3 regions of the Marinobacter sp. R17 genome follow, and region 3 is predicted to be linked to each of the others. Evidence: riboswitches for the same ligand, from Rfam matches in the RefSeq annotation. Region 3 holds a riboswitch; each other region holds the start of a gene.
What was found. Region 3 has a riboswitch for cobalamin ahead of EB809_RS20390 (TonB-dependent receptor domain-containing protein). Riboswitches for the same ligand answer to the same signal wherever they lie in the genome.

Region 1: it holds a riboswitch for cobalamin, as region 3 does, so the genes downstream of both, EB809_RS09875 (ABC transporter substrate-binding protein) here and EB809_RS20390 (TonB-dependent receptor domain-containing protein) in region 3, are expected to answer to the same signal.
Region 2: it holds a riboswitch for cobalamin, as region 3 does, so the genes downstream of both, EB809_RS08780 (CbtB domain-containing protein) here and EB809_RS20390 (TonB-dependent receptor domain-containing protein) in region 3, are expected to answer to the same signal.

Annotation. Positions count from the first base shown of each region.
Region 1 is NZ_RHGZ01000011.1:57,372-60,644, forward strand. It holds gene EB809_RS09870 (FecCD family ABC transporter permease) at 1-513, opposite strand, end outside; gene EB809_RS09875 (ABC transporter substrate-binding protein) at 510-1,571, opposite strand; cobalamin riboswitch at 1,734-1,927, opposite strand; gene EB809_RS09880 (heme NO-binding domain-containing protein) at 2,093-2,656, shown strand; gene EB809_RS09885 (putative bifunctional diguanylate cyclase/phosphodiesterase) at 2,649-3,273, shown strand, end outside.
Region 2 is NZ_RHGZ01000009.1:89,103-92,375, reverse strand. It holds partial or broken gene EB809_RS21170 (ATP-binding protein) at 1-246, opposite strand, end outside; gene EB809_RS08785 (CbtA family protein) at 227-991, opposite strand; gene EB809_RS08780 (CbtB domain-containing protein) at 1,089-1,280, opposite strand; cobalamin riboswitch at 1,314-1,526, opposite strand; gene bluB (5,6-dimethylbenzimidazole synthase) at 1,576-2,289, opposite strand; gene EB809_RS08770 (cobyric acid synthase) at 2,289-3,273, opposite strand, start outside.
Region 3 is NZ_RHGZ01000045.1:1,273-4,545, reverse strand. It holds gene EB809_RS20390 (TonB-dependent receptor domain-containing protein) at 1-1,570, opposite strand, end outside; cobalamin riboswitch at 1,713-1,909, opposite strand; gene EB809_RS20385 (hypothetical protein) at 2,208-2,567, shown strand; gene EB809_RS20380 (ABC transporter ATP-binding protein) at 2,605-3,273, opposite strand, start outside.

The DNA.
Region 1 (3,273 bases), on a different contig from region 3:
GCCGGCAATGCCCGCCAGGATGATCGCCCCGGCCGCCTGCATGCCCCGCCTGGCGGCGTGGGCCAGCACCACCACCAGGCCGAAGGCCAGGGCCGCGCCGGCAAAGGCGCCCGCTGACAGGCCGATGGCACCCGCGCCCAAACCCAGCACGGTGACCGCCACCGCCCCGGTCGACGCCCCGGCCGAAAGCCCCATGAGAAACGGATCCGCCAACGCATTGCGCAGCAGCGCCTGCAGTACCACCCCGGTCAGTGCCAGCCCGGCGCCGCAGCAGGCGGCGACGATGGCGCGGCTGAGCCGGTAGCTCCAGACGATGCCGGCATCGATGCGGTCAACCGGGTAACCGGCATCCCACAGGCGGTTGGCCAGCACTTTGAGAATGGTGTCCACGGGAATCCGCGTCTCGCCGATGGCGGTGCCGGCCACCAGGGCGATCGCCAGCACCAGCGGGGTCAGCCACAGCCAGTGCAGGCGCGGCGCCACCGGCACCGGCAGGGATATGACGCGGCTCATCGGTCGAAGCTCATTCCGGCCAGGGCGTCCGACAGGGAGTCGAGGCCAAAGATCGTGCGCAGGGTGGCGCTCATGGCGTGGGCGTCCATCGGTACGATGTGGCCTTCCCGCACCGCGGTCATCTGGCTGGCGACGGGGTCGTTGTGCAGGAAATCGAGCTTCTTCCGGATGTCGTCGGCCGGGTAGCGGCGACGGTCCATCTGCGCGATCACGATCAGGTCCGGGTCGGCCCGGGCAATGGTCTCCCAGCCGACGGTTGGCCATTCCTCATCGGACTCGACCACGTTGCGGATGCCGAGTTTGTCCATCATGTAGCCCGGCGCGCCCAGACGACCGGCGACGAAGGGAGCCGCGGCCAGGTCGGTGGACGAAAACCAGAAGACCGCGGACAGGTCTTTTGGCAGGTCCAGCCCATGGGCGCGTTCGATGGCCCGGGTTTCCCGGCCTTTCAGGTCGGTGATCAGGTCCTCCCCGGCGTCCTGCACGTCAAAGATCGTGGCAAGCTGGCGGATGCCCTTGTAGATGGACTGCGTGGAGAAGGCGGCGACCCGCGTGCCATCACCGCCGGTGGCGTTGTCCTTGGTGTCGCAGTCCGCCGGCAGGATGTAAGTGGCGATACCCAGGTCGGCGAATTGCTGGCGGGTGCCCACCGAACCGGTCGGGCCCACGTGCCATTCGTATTGCACGGTCACCAGGTCCGGGTGTTTGTTGACCACCGCCTCGAAGCTCGGGTCGTTGTCGGCGAGGCGCGGTACCCGGTCGTTGATGGCCCTGAACTGGGGCAGTACCGGGGTGAACCAGACCGACGTGCCGGCCACCCGATTGCCCAGTCCCAGGGCGTAGAGCGTTTCGGTGGCGGACTGGCCGATGGTGACGGTGTACTCCGGGGCGGCGTCGAAGCGAATCTCCCGACCGCAGTTATCCAGCGTCAATGGGTAAGCGGTCGGGTCCGCCGCGGCGTTGGTCGCGGTCAGTGTAAGCAGGACCGGCAGGGACCGGCGGACGAGTCGCCAGAACGGGAACCGCCCTGGAGCAGTGAGACGGAATGTGACCAACATGACGTGACCTCCTGGGATCGCTATCGAAGCGCAGCGACTATAATGGTTATGTTATAACATAACAATAAGGTTTCACGGCCGATAGCAAGAGGGTTCAGGAAGCTGTAAAGGAATCCGTATGATGGGAATGGTCCTTCCTTTCCCCGGGGCACCCCGCCCGGCGTCGTGAATCGGATGGTCGGCAGGTCTCCTGACTGACGGGTCGTGGCGCGTCCTGCCTTCCCGGGGGATCCCAGTGGCTTGGTGATTGGACGTCGCTCGCCGCCTACAGTTGCGGGGGCAGTTTCGGTTCGCGGCCGTGGCCGCGGCGAATTCCCTATTAATTCCCGGAGGAAACCGACGCGTCGAGCATAAACAGGTTGATCGGGAGGGGCAAGCGCCAGCGTATAGTCAACCGATGGTATGGCCTGAATTATTCGGCAAAGCCGGAGGCGCTGGCCTAAACTGTGATTCCGGACCGGTGACCCGGCGCCCGGGCTATTCAGGCACCTTTGGGGTGCCGTCGTTGAGCAGCGAGCCGTATGATTGGATTGATCCAGAAGATTTTATTGGAACTGGTTGAGCGCGAGGGTGGGGCCAAAGCGCTCGCAGACGTCACACGCCGGGCCGGATTGGCAGACGTGCCGGATTTCCGGATCGATACGGATTATCCGGATGATGAGTGCCTGCGTCTGATCGAGGCGACCCAGGCCGTTTTCGGCCTGGACGAGGAGGCCCTGTATCGCCTCTACGCCGATGCGTTCATTGTTGAATCGCGTCGGCTGTTTCCCATGTTCTACAGGATGTCCCCAACGGCGCGGGATTTTCTGGAACGCCAGCCCCGCGTTCATGACACCTTGGCGTCCAGCCTGCGCAACGAAGCCAGTCGTGAGCGGGTGCGCGACAAGTTTGCCATTCGCCGTGAGGGCGAGGATCTGGTGGTCACCTACGGCTCACCCAATCGCCTGTGCGGCCTGTATGAGGCGCTCTTCGATCGATTGTTGCAGGAATACGGCGAGGCCGGCGAGTTGAGTGTCCGGACCTGTCAGAAACGGGGGGATCCGGTCTGCACCTTCTGCCTGCGCACGGAGACCGCCATTGACTGACTCGGAAAAGCGCCTGCGTGAGGAAATCAACGCGATTGCCGACCAGCTGTGCCAGGCGATCGACGGGCGATTCGACTTTCATGTGAACTCCGGGTCGGACGACCTGGATGTGCAGAAGCTGTCCGTGCTGTCCAATTTCGTACTCGAATCGGTCCGGCGCAACCTGGAGGCGCTGGAGCGAACCCGGGACGAACTGGAGGAGCGGGTAGCCGAACGAACCCGGCGACTGGATCTGGTGATTGAAGGCGCCAACGACGGCGTCTGGGAATGGGACCTGGAGACCGACAGCATCCAGGTGTCCCAGCGCTGGCTGGTGCAGTGCGGCCGCCCCAGTCTGGGTGCGCGGTGTGAACCGGACGTCTGGATCGACATGATCCATCCCGCCGACCGATCCGATTTCCGGCAGGCCCTGCACGATCACATCAACGGCCTGACGGCCCGCTTCCGGGCCGAGTTCCGGTTATCCAATGGCCGCGGTGGCTACCGCTGGATGGTGGCCCGCGGGATCTGTGACCACGATCCGCAAACCGGCGTTGCCCGCATGATCTCCGGCACCCAGGCGGACGTGACCCTGCAGAAATTCATTAATCCCGTCACCGGCTTTCCCAACAGCCAGT
Region 2 (3,273 bases), on a different contig from region 3:
GCTGCCGATCAGGCGATCCTCGCTCGTGCCCAGCGGCAGGTTCACGAAGGGCGAACGTCTGCCTTCACCGTCGATCGGCAGGATGTCCGCCAATGCCCGGGCCATTGTCGACTTGGCGCTTCCCCGGGGGCCGCTGATCAGTACGCCGCCGATTTTCGGGTTGATCGCGTTCAGGATCAGCGCCGTCTTCAGCGACGATTGACCAACGATGGCCGTGAACGGAAACTCAGACGGCTGCGTTGACATGACCCAACCGCCCCTTGTCCGCCAGACGTTTCAGCACCAGGGCGCACAGCACGCCGGCCAGCAGCCAGAACCCGAGATTGGCCAGCCCGGATGCCCAGATAAATCGGTGATGCAGCTCGGTCAGCGCCAGCACCGCCTCGGGATCCGGATTGGCGAACATCGGTCCGTCATGGACCGGTACGAAAAACTGCGGAGCGATCAGCAACGGCACACCCAGGAGCCGCTTCCATCCCGTTGCCAAAAACAGGACACCGAGTCCAGCCGCCGCTAAAACCACAGTGACGATCCACCAGGTTTGCCGGAGTTCGAGAGCTGCGGCGCTGGCCCCGGGGATTTCAGGCGGCAGGCCGATCGACGGCGCAATGAACACCGCCAGATATCCCAGTGCGCCCAGCAACAAACCCTGCTGGACTTTCGGGGTCATTCGGCCCCTTTCCCGCAGCTGGTTCATCACGACCAGCAGGATGGCCGCGAAGCCGATACCGGCGCAGATGTTGGAAACCGTGGTGTAGAACAGGCGTTCGGCGCCGTCCGCCGGGGCCCAGGCGTCATCGCCATGATGGTGGCCTGCGCTCTCGCCGTGGTCGTGATCGGCATGATCGTGATGGTGAGCTACCGGCTCAGCGGTTTCGTACTGCTCGGCGGCAAGGATGATGGGCGACGTGCCCAGTGCTTCAAAGGCCGTCATGGCCAGACCCAGGATCAGTCCAACCAGACAGGCGCCCAGGATCAATGAACGGAACATGGTTTTCCCTCCGATGAAAACACAGAATCACGTGACGCGGTTGGCCGGTCAGCAAGTCGACCGACGAACGTCAGCGGTTGTCAGTGATGATCCGTGCTCAGTGGCAGGGAAAAACGAACGTGTGCCGGGTGTCGTGCGCGGCATTGTGCGCGGCACTCATCGGCAGGAAGCCCACCGCATAAAGGATCAGCGCGCCGAAAAGCGCAACCGCACCCTGCTGGATGGCTGATGAAACGTGGGAACCAGAACGGGACACCCGTTCCGTGGAAGGCGTGGAAACTACAGACATGTTATCTCCCCCGGTGCCCGCCGCACCGTCATTGGATGGATCGAAGTGACGGGCCGGTCTTCGGGCTCGAAGAGGAAACGGTCTGTCGACCGTCTCGTCGCCTACGCCTTCCCGGCAAATGCCAGTGGCTCGTGCAGGCTACATCTTCATTACCGATGCGGGGGCAGCGATGGAATTGGCCGTGAGGCCGCACCATACTTCCCGATTATCCTCTCTGTGAGAGGCACCCATCTTCAAGGCGTCCATCGTAATGCAACTCTTACGACGGGCGCAACGCATCCTGGCGAATTTACGATTATTTCCGTTCAGGCCGTTCTGCAAGCCACTCCGCCAGCGGATGCTCAGAGCCCAGCGTGCCGGACCAGCGGTCACGGTGCACCAGCTCATCCAACGGCAACCGGGAACGCCAGCCTTTGGCCTGCAGTTCCGGCTGGTCCAGGAATTCACTCACATACCCGATACACAGGTAAGCCAATGGGTAGACCCCCTCCGGCAGCTCCAGCACCTGCGCCAATTTGTCCTGGTCCAGGATGCTGACCCAACCCACGCCAATGCCTTCCGCCCGTGCCGCCAGCCACAGGTTCTGGACGGCCAGGCAGGTGCTGAACAGGTCCGTTTCCACGATGGAATTCCGGCCCAGGACGTTAGAGCCACCGCGACGGCGATCGCAGGTGATGCAGAGGTTTAGCGGGCTATCGAGAATGCCCTGGAGTTTGAGGCTGCGGTACGTGGATTCGCGTTCGCCGGTGTAGTTGTCGGCGGCCCGCTGGTTTTCCTGGTCGAAATTATCCAGCACACGCTGGCGAACCTCGCGGCTTTCGATGACCAGAAAATCCCAGGGCTGCATGAAACCCACGGACGGAGCGTGATGGGCGGCTTCCAGAAGACGCCCGAGCACATCCGGCGGCACCGGGTCCGGCAGGAATTGGGAGCGCACGTCCCGGCGCTCGAAAATGGCGCGGTAGAGTCCGCTGCGTTCCTCGTCGGTAAAGGCGTTGTCGGCGGACATCAAACCGTTTCCCCGTTCAGTTTCAGTAGCCGACGCAGCAGGTCGGTATCCAGTTCTTTCTCCAGCTGATCCGCCAGTCGATCGAGCTGATGCAGGCGGTGCTGCTGATAATCGACGGCCCGGCGACTGCGCAGTCCCCAATGGGCCAGGAGCGCCTTACAGGCCTCTGCGCGATCGAAGACTCCATGCACGTAGGTGCCCATTACCTGACCGTCGTCGCTGATCGCGCCGTCCGGCCGACCGTCAAGATAAGCCAGCGGCCTGTTGAGTGCGGCCCCCGTGGTGACGCCGTTGTGAATCTCGTATCCGGTCAGCGGCACCGGGTTCTCCGGACCGTCCAGGTGGAGGCTTCCGGTAACGTTACGCAATTGCTTGCCGGAGACCATGCGCGTATTGATCGCCAGCCAGCCCAGCCCTTCGGTGTTTCCGGGCGTGCCTTCCAGTCCGTCCGGATCGGCCACCCACTCCCCCAGCATCTGGAAACCACCGCAAATCCCAAAGACATGGCCGCCATAACGCAAGTGCCGGGTGATGGCGGCCGGCCAGCCATGCGCCTTCAGCCAGCCCAAGTCCGAGCGGGTGCTTTTGCTCCCCGGCAGGATGATGACGTCGCCCGGCGGAATCGCTTCGCCCTCGCCGACGAATCGCAGATCCACTTCCGGATGAGCCCGCAAGGGATCGAAGTCGTTGTGGTTACTAATGCGCGGCAGTCTCGGCACGGTAACCCGAAGCTTTCCACCCCCCTCGGCGCCGCCCAGGTTGACGCTGTCCTCGGCGTCCAGCAACAGGCCCTTGAGGTAGGACAAAACGCCGACCACCGGCTTGCCCGTGCGCTCAGTGAGCCAGCTCAGACCAGAGTCCAACAGCCCCGCGTCGCCCCGGAACCGGTTGATCACGAAGCCGGCAATGCGAGCCTGCTCGCTTTCCGAGAGCAGCGTCAGCGTACCGACCAACTGGGCAAACACCCCACCCCGTTCGATGTCA
Region 3 (3,273 bases):
CGGTCGGGCCAAACGTACGGCTGCCCGCCAGGCGGCCATTCCACTTGGGACGACGCCCTAACGGATCCCCGGTCTCGTCATCGGTTGCCCGGGTGTAGCCGGCGCCGGCTTCCAGCGACCAGCCAATACCGGTGTAGGCCAGGCTAAGCTCGCTCCCCTTCGCCGTGGCCTTCCCCACGTTGTAAGGCACATACAGGGAATCCAACACCACCAGATCGTCGAAATTGGTGCGATAGAACGACAGCTCGTAGCTCAGACGCCCGGCACTGCCCTTCATACCCACTTCATAGGTTTCCGAGGTCTCGGCTTTGAGATCCGGGTTTGCCCCGAACGGGGAATACAGATCGTTGAAATTCGGCGCCTTGAAGCCCGTTCCGTAGCTCACATAAGGCATGACCACTTCGCTGAGCATATAGCCCACTGACAGTGCCCCGGTGGTTTCCTCGCCATACGCTTCGTTATCGTCGTAACGGGCGGAGGCTTCCACATGCAGCGGCTGGTTCAGGGTCTGCCACTGGGCGAAGGCGGCGTTGTTATAACGGGAATCCTCAGTGTAGTCGGTGGAGGCATCCACCGACTCATCGATGCGCTCGACGCCCAGCGTCAGCAACTGGTAGTCCGTCAGCTCGATATCGCTTTGCAGCAGGTACTGCTGACGTTTGGTTTCGTAGTCGTAGTAAGGCGACAGATTGATGTGATTCTCGTTGGTCTCACGACCGAATCCCACCTGGCCGTGCAGGCTGACCCGGTCAGAGACCGAATAATCCGCAAACACACGGCCGGACTGCTGGATAAACTCGTTCCAGTAGCGCTGATCACTGGTACTGTAACGGCTTCCATCGTCGTAATCGTTCTCGCCCTGGGCATGCATCAGGTTGAGGCCCAGCGAGAGGTCGTCGGTCACCTGCTGATCGAGGCTGGCACTGACGGACTTGCTGGTAAAACCATCGTCGTCGCGCTGGTTACTCGCCGGCTGCGAGTCGACGCCATCGGTATCGTAAAGTGACGCTGACAGGCTGTAGCGCGTGTCGCCGGCCGTACCCGAGAAGTGTTGCGTCAGCCGTGCCGTACCATTGTTGCCGGCACTGACTTCCGAGATCGCTTCGGGATCCAGCGTGCCGCGGCGGGTGAAGATCTGGATCACGCCACCAATGGCTTCCGAACCATACAGGCTGGAGCGCGGTCCGCGAACCACTTCGATGTGGTCCACCAGGGCCAGCGGAATATTTTCCAGCTGCGCCGTCCCGGCCGTTGCGCCACCCACCTTCATACCATCAACCAGCACGAGAACGTGATCCGAGTTGGAGCCGCGGATAAAGACGCTGGACTGTTTGCCGGCGCCCCCCGTATCCGTAACGGACACACCCGGAACCGAACGCAGAACATCCTGCACCGATGTGGCCGTGCTGCGTTCAATATCCTCGCGACTGATCACGGTCACCGAAGCGTTGGTCTCGTCCACGGTCTGCGCTGTCCGCGTCGGCGTGACGACGATGGGATTCAGGGTTTCGGCCGACAAACCGGGGGCCAAACAGCCTACGATCAGGCCCAGGGTCAGGTTCGAAGTCATTCTCACGGGTGTGCGCCCTCAACAGAAAACAGGAGTACCCGGTGAGAAGAGGGCGGGAGCGGTTCCGACAGACAGGGAGCTGGAGGGACCACCGGTGAAGCCCTCCGCTACACCGCATGCGACGTGCCGCGCTTCACAGGAAGCGCCACACTGGGCAGACGGCCGGTCTCCGGGCTCATGGCATTCCAGTCTGGCTGGAGATCAGATACGCCTTCCCGGATCTCGGGATCCAGTGGCCATGTACCTGTCATTACCATTTACCGTTGCGGGGGCAGCCCTGGGATTGCACCAGGTTCCCGTTTCACTCGCCGTGCGAGCACCGCCTGCTGATCGTTCTTGATGACAACGCTGTCATCTTTCTGGCGGGCACTCTATGCCCAGAACCCCCTCAGGTCAATGTCGGGCACGAGGCCTTTCGCTATTGGCGTGCACCTTAAACGAACACCGCGTTATATCAGTGCATTTTGCATCTTCACGGATTGATCACGACCCTTTTAAATCAAGCATTTAGTTTCCGGCACAATTTTAGCTTGCGTCCTATCGTCGAAAACGGGATGTCGTGACACATCCGAACCTGATCACGATGTAGTGGCCACGGTGCCGATAAACCGGGCACCCACTGAATGAGGTAACGACCATGATGACGCTAGCACCAGAACGCAATTGGTTGCTGGATCGCGGGCTGCTCAAGCTCGTCCATCAGTGCCGCAAGCTGATCCTGGCGGAATTCGGCGTTAAGCTTCACCTGACCGACGACCACCTGGAAGACCGCCTGGCGGACTACGCCGAAAAGTCACGTTCCAATCACCTGGCCCGAACCTGGAACGAACTTCGCCAACACCTGCCTGACGCCGGTGACAGCGACACCCAACGCCGGATGTACCGGGGACAGGAACTGGCCGAACCGGCCCCTCCGGCTGAAAAAGAGGCAACCGAGGACAGCGGGCGGACGCGGACGATCACCTACCGCGGCCGCAAGGTGGAAGTGCCGGCCTGATCCGACCGGCTGCATCAACAGCACCGCCCCACGTCACTTACGATGCCGAGCGTGGTACCCAGAGGGCACGGGCGCCCTCACCCACCCGTTCCACTGGATGGTTGAAGACCCGGGCCAGGCACTCTTCGGTCAACATGGCCGATGCCGGGCCGGCGTCGTGACCGCCATCGGGGTAGAGCAACAGGATGCGATCGGCGTGGCGTGCAGCCAGATTGATGTCGTGCACGGACATGAACACCAGCCGGCCTGAGTCATGGGCCAGCGTCTGGACCTGCGCCATAAGACGCGCCTGGTGACGCAGATCCAGGTGGTTGGCCGGCTCGTCCAGCAGCAGCACCCCGGGATCCTGGGCCAGCAACGTCGCCAGGGCCACCCGCCGCTGCTCGCCGCCTGACAGCTGGTCCACTCGTGCACTGGCCAGCGCCTCCAGACCACACGCCTGGATCGCCGCCTCGATGAACGGCGTATCCGAAGCCCCGAGTGCCTGCCAACCCTGCCGATGGGCATAGCGTCCGGCACTGACCGCTTCGGTGACCGTGAATGGAAAGTCCAGCCGGGCCTGCTGTAGCAACAAGCCGATACGGCGGGCCAGCAACTTGCGCGGGCAACGCCGGATATCCACACCGTCAACACAGACCCGGCCGGCAACCACCGGCAACAGGCCCGCCAGGGTCAGCAGCAGTGACGACTTGCCAACACCGTTCTC